Regions from separate parts of the Arthrobacter sp. SAFR-179 genome, predicted to be linked through region 1. Evidence: predicted binding sites of a transcription regulator. Region 1 holds the regulator's gene; the other holds the start of a gene.
The links. Region 1 encodes HrcA, which represses chaperone genes, less so after heat shock. Its sites were predicted from a motif close to TTNGCACTCGNNNNNNNCGAGTGCNAA; they were not measured.

Region 2: the regulator HrcA is predicted to act here: its motif matches at 1,164-1,190, upstream of ACR65K_RS02450 (FmdB family zinc ribbon protein).

The regions. Positions count from the first base shown of each region.
Region 1 is NZ_JBPFDM010000002.1:256,440-259,645, reverse strand. It holds gene ACR65K_RS05575 (DUF4870 domain-containing protein) at 1-119, opposite strand, end outside; gene ACR65K_RS05570 (DUF3097 family protein) at 272-1,123, opposite strand; gene hrcA (heat-inducible transcriptional repressor HrcA) at 1,295-2,308, shown strand; gene dnaJ (molecular chaperone DnaJ) at 2,396-3,206, shown strand, end outside.
Region 2 is NZ_JBPFDM010000001.1:486,849-490,054, reverse strand. It holds gene galU (UTP--glucose-1-phosphate uridylyltransferase GalU) at 1-408, opposite strand, end outside; gene ACR65K_RS02455 (5-formyltetrahydrofolate cyclo-ligase) at 514-1,134, shown strand; gene ACR65K_RS02450 (FmdB family zinc ribbon protein) at 1,245-1,520, shown strand; gene ACR65K_RS02445 (RcpC/CpaB family pilus assembly protein) at 1,647-2,399, shown strand; gene ACR65K_RS02440 (AAA family ATPase) at 2,426-3,206, opposite strand, start outside.

The sequences.
Region 1 (3,206 bases):
TGCGCGAGCGTTGCCCACTGGCGGTCTTCGCTGGCCGTCAGCGGCAGGGCATTGGCGGGGACGCCATGGTACTCGGAACGGCCCTGGCCGTCCCTGTGATCACGTGCGTTTTCTGCCACAGTCTGTTCCTTCGAAGGTGCAAGTGGTGCTGGGTACGGATCCCGGCGCGTGCAGTGCGTGAAAACGCGTGCAGGGCCGGAAAAATGCTGCAGTGCCTCACATAAGGAACCGCACTACCAAGAATACTGGGTCCCGGCCGGCCTTCCGCCCTTCAGGGCACGGTCAGGAAATCGATCACTTCTTCAACCCTGCCCAGCAGGGATGCTTCGAGGTCGGCATACGTGCGTACGGCGCCCAGCAGTTTCTGCCACCCAAGGCCGATGTCTTCCTTGGTCGCGTGGGGCCAGCCGAAGGCTTTCAGGATCCCGGTCTTCCAGTCCTGCCGGTGGGGTACGGCAGGCCATTTGTCGATCCCAAGGACAGCGGGACGGATCGCCTGCCATACGTCCACGTACGGGTGTCCGACGATCAGGACGTTCCCGGCGGCACCCGGGGAGGCCATGACGGCTTCCGCGATGCGGGACTCCTTGGAATCGGGTACCAGATGGTCCACCAGGACGCCGAGCCGCCGGCCGGGGCCGGGCCTGAAGTCCGCCACGGCTGCGGCGAGGTCGTCAATACCGTGCAGGGGCTCGACGACGATGCCTTCCACCCGGAGGTCATCTCCCCAGACTTTTTCCACCAGTTCGGCGTCGTGCTTGCCTTCCACCCAGATCCGGCTGGCCTTGGCTACCTGGGCGCGCTGCCCGGCCACCCGTACCGATCCCGAGGCCGTCCGTCCCGCTGCCGGACCGGCGGCGGCAGGCCGTGGCGCCGGCGGCATCAACCGGATGGGCTGGCCCTCAAGCAGGAAACCGAAGCCAAGACGGAAGGAACGGGACTTACCCCGCCTGTCCTCCAGCGCCACCACATGCATTCCACCGGATTTCTCCACCCGCGTCACGGCACCCACCCAGCCGGACTGCACTTCCTCGAGCACCATGCCGCGCTCCACGGGAACCTCAGGCAGTTCCGTCCGTGCGGGAGCCGATATGCCCCGTGGGCCCCAGTTCTGGTAATCCATGGATTCGATCCGCCTAGCGCTAGGTCCTCAGCACCGGAATTTCGCCCGGAGCGGTACCAATGCTAACAACGGGCCGAGGCATAATAGACTGTTAGCACTTGGGCATGTCGAGTGCTAACAGTGGGTTGCATCGGGAGGGGCATGCGCCCCGAACCATGGAGGAGGTGGAGAGTGAGCGAGCCACGCAAGCTGGAAGTACTGCGGGCCATCGTGGAGGACTACGTCCACTCCCGCGAACCGGTTGGGTCAAAAGCCCTGGTGGAGCGGCATCATCTTGGTGTTTCCAGCGCCACCATCCGCAACGACATGGCCGCCCTGGAGGATGAGGGGCTGATCACCGCCCCGCATACCAGCGCCGGCCGGATTCCCACCGACAAGGGCTACCGGCTCTTCGTCGACCAGATCTCGGCTGTCAAGCCGCTGTCGGCAGCCGAGCGCCGCGCCATCCAGTCCCTGCTCGAAGGCGCGGACGACCTCGACGACGTGCTGGAACGTACGGTCCGGCTGCTGTCCCAGCTGACCAACCAGGTGGCCGTGGTGCAGTATCCGCACCTGAGCAGGGCACTTGTCCGCCATATCGAATTCGTCCTGCTCGCCCCCCGCAAGGTCCTTGTAGTCCTGATCGCCAACAGCGGCAAGGTGGAGCAGCGGGTGATCGACGTCGGGCAGGATCTTGGCGACGACGCTCTGGCTGAACTGCGCACCCGGTTCCTTGGCGCGCTGGGCGGAACACCGCTGAGTCAACTGGCCCAGGCTCTGCCCGCCGTCGTGGCCGCAACCCCGCACCAGCAGCGGCAGGCGGCACACGCACTGGCGATCGGGCTGGAGGGCCTGGCGCAAAACAGCCGGGAAGAGCGGATGGTCATGGCAGGCACAGCCAACCTTGCCAGGTCGAACGTGGACTTCCCCCTCAGCATCGGCCCGGTGCTCGAGGCGCTTGAGGAGCAGGTGGTGATGCTGCGGTTGTTGAGCGAAATGGCCCAGGACCACCGGGGTGTCGCTGTCAGCATCGGAAGGGAGAACCCGTACGACGGCCTTGCCGAGGCCTCCGTCGTGGCCACCGGTTACGGTCCGGACAGCGCCGCGAAAGTAGGGATCCTCGGGCCCACCCGGATGGACTATCCCACCACCATGGCCGCCGTCCGGGCAGTGGCGCGCTACCTTTCCAGGATTTTGGGGCCCTGACTCTCAACCGCCGGAGCCTGCTCCGGCCGGGAAGCAAGAGCCGGGCCGCCCAACTGAACGAAGTACAACAAGGAAGAGATACGAACTTTGAGCAGCCACTATGACGTCCTTGGAGTCTCACCCGAAGCTACGGGCGAAGAAATCAAAAAGGCCTACCGCAAGCTGGCCCGCACCCTCCACCCTGACGTAAACCCCGGAGCGGACGCGTCAGAACGGTTCAAGGCAGTAACCCACGCCTACGAGGTGCTTTCCGATCCCCAGAAGCGCCGGATCTATGACACCACCGGCAACGAGAACGGCACCGACAACGGCTTCGGCGGCGCAGGCTACGCGGGCCAGGGGTTCGCGTTCCAGGACATCTTCGACACGTTCTTCGGCGCCGGCGGAACCTCCGGTCCGGCCTCGCGTGTCCGGCGCGGCCAGGACGCCCTCATCAGCGTTCGGATCGATCTCCGTGACGCCGTGTTCGGCGTCAACAAGAAACTCGAAGTGGACACCGCCGTGGTCTGCCCCACCTGCGACGGATCCTGCTGCCGCCCCGGCACCCATCCCGAACGCTGCGACATCTGCGGCGGCAGCGGCCAGGTCCAGCGGGCCGTCCGCTCCATCCTCGGCCAGGTCATGACGGCCGCCCCCTGCGGCACCTGCGAAGGTTTCGGCACGGTCATCAAGGACCCCTGCAACGAGTGCAGCGGCCAGGGCCGTATCCGCAGCCGCCGGTCCCTGACCATCAAGGTTCCCGCCGGCGTGGCCACCGGAACCCGGATCCAGCTCTCCGGACAGGGCGAGGCCGGCCCCGCGGGCGGTCCGGCCGGTGACCTGTACGTGGAGATCCGCGTCAACAACGATGCCACCTACGTGCGGGAAGGCGACGACCTGCACGCCACCCTGCATATCC
Region 2 (3,206 bases), on a different contig from region 1:
ATCGCCCAGCAGGACGGCGAAGGCTTCGTCACCTACGTGCTGTTTTGCGCGGAGCACCGCATGGCCCAGACCGTGGGGGTCGCCTTGCCGGACGTAGTGGATGTCGCCAAGCTGGCTGGCGGCCTGGATGGCAGCAAGCTTCTCCGTGTCCCCTTTGTCCTGGAGGGTGGACTCAAGGGACGGAACGCGGTCAAAGTGGTCTTCCAAGGCCCGCTTGTTCCGGCCCGTAATCATCAGAACGTCATGGAGGCCCACGTGGACGGCTTCCTCCACCACATACTGGATGGCAGGCTTGTCAACGACGGGAAGCATTTCCTTGGGCATGGCTTTGGTGGCAGGCAGGAACCTGGTGCCCAGGCCCGCGGCGGGAATGACGGCTTTGCGGACTCTGGGGTTACTGGTGTTCACCGGACTAATCTAACGTCAGTCAAGCATTTCAGTAACCACCGGCGCGGCAGGCACGCATGAGGGGCCTGAAAATCCGCCGGAACACGGCATCGCAGGAAGGACACCATGCTGCAGGAGACCGACGCGGTCAAGGACCATATCAGGGCGACGCACCGGCGACGGCGGGCAGCCCTGACGCCGGAGCAGTTGGAAGCGGCCGGGGCGGCGCTGGCTGCCCATGGGGAAGCATGGGCAAGGACGGTCACCGGGGACCGCCCCGGGATTGCCTGCGTGTACCTGGGCGTGGGACATGAACCGCCCACCCTGCCCCTGATCAACGCCCTGCATCACAGCGGGCACCAGGTGCTGCTTCCCGTGTGCGAGCCCGGCCGGGAGTTGAGCTGGGTGTTTTGGACGCCTGACACCGGCTTCGAACGGAGCAAATACGCGCCAATACTGGAACCCGCAGGGCAGCGGCACGGGCCGGACACAGCGGGCGGTGCAACGATGCTTTTCATTCCGGCTACCGCGGTGGACCTCGACGGCAACAGGATAGGCCAGGGCGGCGGGTACTACGACAAGTTCCTGGGGCACCTTGCCACGGCAGGGAAGGAAATTCCACTGGCCGCTGTTATCTACGACGATGAACTGCTGCCCGCCGGCCGGATTCCGGCCGAGGAGTTCGACCGACCGGTCCCGGCCGTCCTGGCTCCGTCCGGTTACCGGCCTCTGGCGGGCAGCGCCTAAGCCCAGGCCATCCGGACGCAGTGATAGAATTAGCACTCAGGCCCTGCGACTGCTAACGGTTTACCCACGGCAGCACGGGACCTCTCGTTTGCCCAAGAGGAGGAGCACCAGTGCCAACATATGCTTACGCCTGCAAGGATTGCGGCCACGCCTTCGACATTGTCCAGTCGTTCTCGGACAGCAGCCTGACGTCCTGCCCTGAATGCCAGGGCACGCTGCGCAAGAAGTTCAACAGCGTCGGTGTCGTCTTCAAGGGCTCTGGCTTCTACCGCACCGACTCGCGCGATTCCAAGGGCAGCTCCGTCTCTCCCGCACCGGCCGCGGCTCCGGCAGCGCCTGCTGCCGCCCCGGCCGCTTCGGCGCCGGCAGCTGCTGCCGCCAGCTAAGCAACAAGGTCTTTACGACGGCGGCCGGCAGCTTCCCAAGCGGCTTCAAGCAGCGTCCGGCCGCCGTTGTCCACATAGCAGCCGTCGTGGCTCCCGTGACGCCGTGGCTGCAATTAGCGTGGGCGCATGCCCATACTCCCCCGCCGTCGCCGTGACGGCCTCTGGTTTCCCGGGACCGTCCGCAATGCCGGCCGCGCACACCACACTGGTCGCGGGCCCGGAAACCGCAACCGCCCCCTGCATTCCCGGTTTGCCAGCTGGCTAAGCCGCAACCGGCGGCTCGCGGCGGCCCTGCTTCTATGTGCAGCTGCAGCAATCGCCGTCCAGCAGCTCACTCCTGCCCCGCTAGCCACCGTAACTGCGCTGGCCGCTGCCCGGGACCTGCCCGCCGGAACCGCTGTCACGGCAGCGGATCTGGACCGCGTCCAGGTGCCTCCCGGGATGGTGGCCGATGGCTTCCTCCAGGACGGCGCCGCAGCCACGGGCAAACAGCTAGCGGCTCCTCTGCGGAAGGGCCAGCTCCTCACAGATGCCCAGTTGCTGGGCCCCGGGCTCCTGGCAGGGACGCCGCCCGGTTCGGCGGCGGTTCCCCTGCGCATGGCGGATGCCTCGTCCATCCAGCTGGTTTCCCCCGGCCAGTTGGTCAACGTGGTGCTGACCTCGGCCAACGGGTTCGACCAGCAGGGCCCCTCTGAGGTGCTGGCGTCGGCCGTCCCCGTGCTGTGGACTTCGAACAAGGGCGGCCAGACCGGACAATGGCTGGGCACCACGGAGACGGATGGACTGATCGTGGTGGCAGCCACAGCGGAACAGTCATCACGCCTGGCCGGGGCGTCCACCCAAGGCAGGTTGTTCTTCGTCCTGGTGGGGCAGCCCTGATCCGGGACGCGGCTGGAATGCGGTGGTCAGCCCCAGTGCGGCGGCTTCTGTTCCTTCAGCCAGGTGTCGTGGTCGTCTTCCCGGTCGCCCCAGCTGCGGGCGTCGTCCTCCGCCGCCTTGCTGGGGAGAATCTCATCGGTACCACCCGATGCTGCCTTGGTGGCGGCGGGATCAGCGGGAACAGCAGCTCCTGCTCCGGTCCCCGTCTTGTCCTGGTTGTCGTTCCCGGCCTGTTCTTCGTTGCCGCTCCGGCTGTCGTGCCGGGCCTGGTTGTCGTCCCCGGTCTGGTCGTTGTTTCCGGCCTGGTGGTTTTCGTTCTGGCGCATATCTTCCTCGGGCCTCTCGTCCTTAGGCCTGTCGTCTGTCATCGCTCGCATTTCCCGCGGATCCTGGGCCCGCCTGCCTTGGCTGCCCTCTTCCTGCCGGCGGTTTCCACCATCGCTGTTTCGGCTTCCATCGGCCTCGGATGGCAGGTAGGAGACGCCGGGAGAGGGCGTCCCGTCGATTCCATGGAGCGCGTGGTTGAAGTCGTCGTCCAGGAACCCGGTGGAGGTAGAACTCCGGCCCGGGAGCACCATCTTCTCCAGGCCAAGGTACCCGGCAATGCGGTCGGCGCAGGAGGAGGGGTCGGTGAAGACCTCGATGGTCCACAGCGGCATGTACCGCCATCCCAGGCGTTCGAGCAGTTGCGGCCGCAGCCTGCTGCGCTCACGCACGCTCATGGTGCGGTACTGGGCGGTGCCGTCGGACTCGATGGCCACGGGCCGCGGGATGTCGTGGTCATCCTGGCCCATGGTGTTCAGGGGG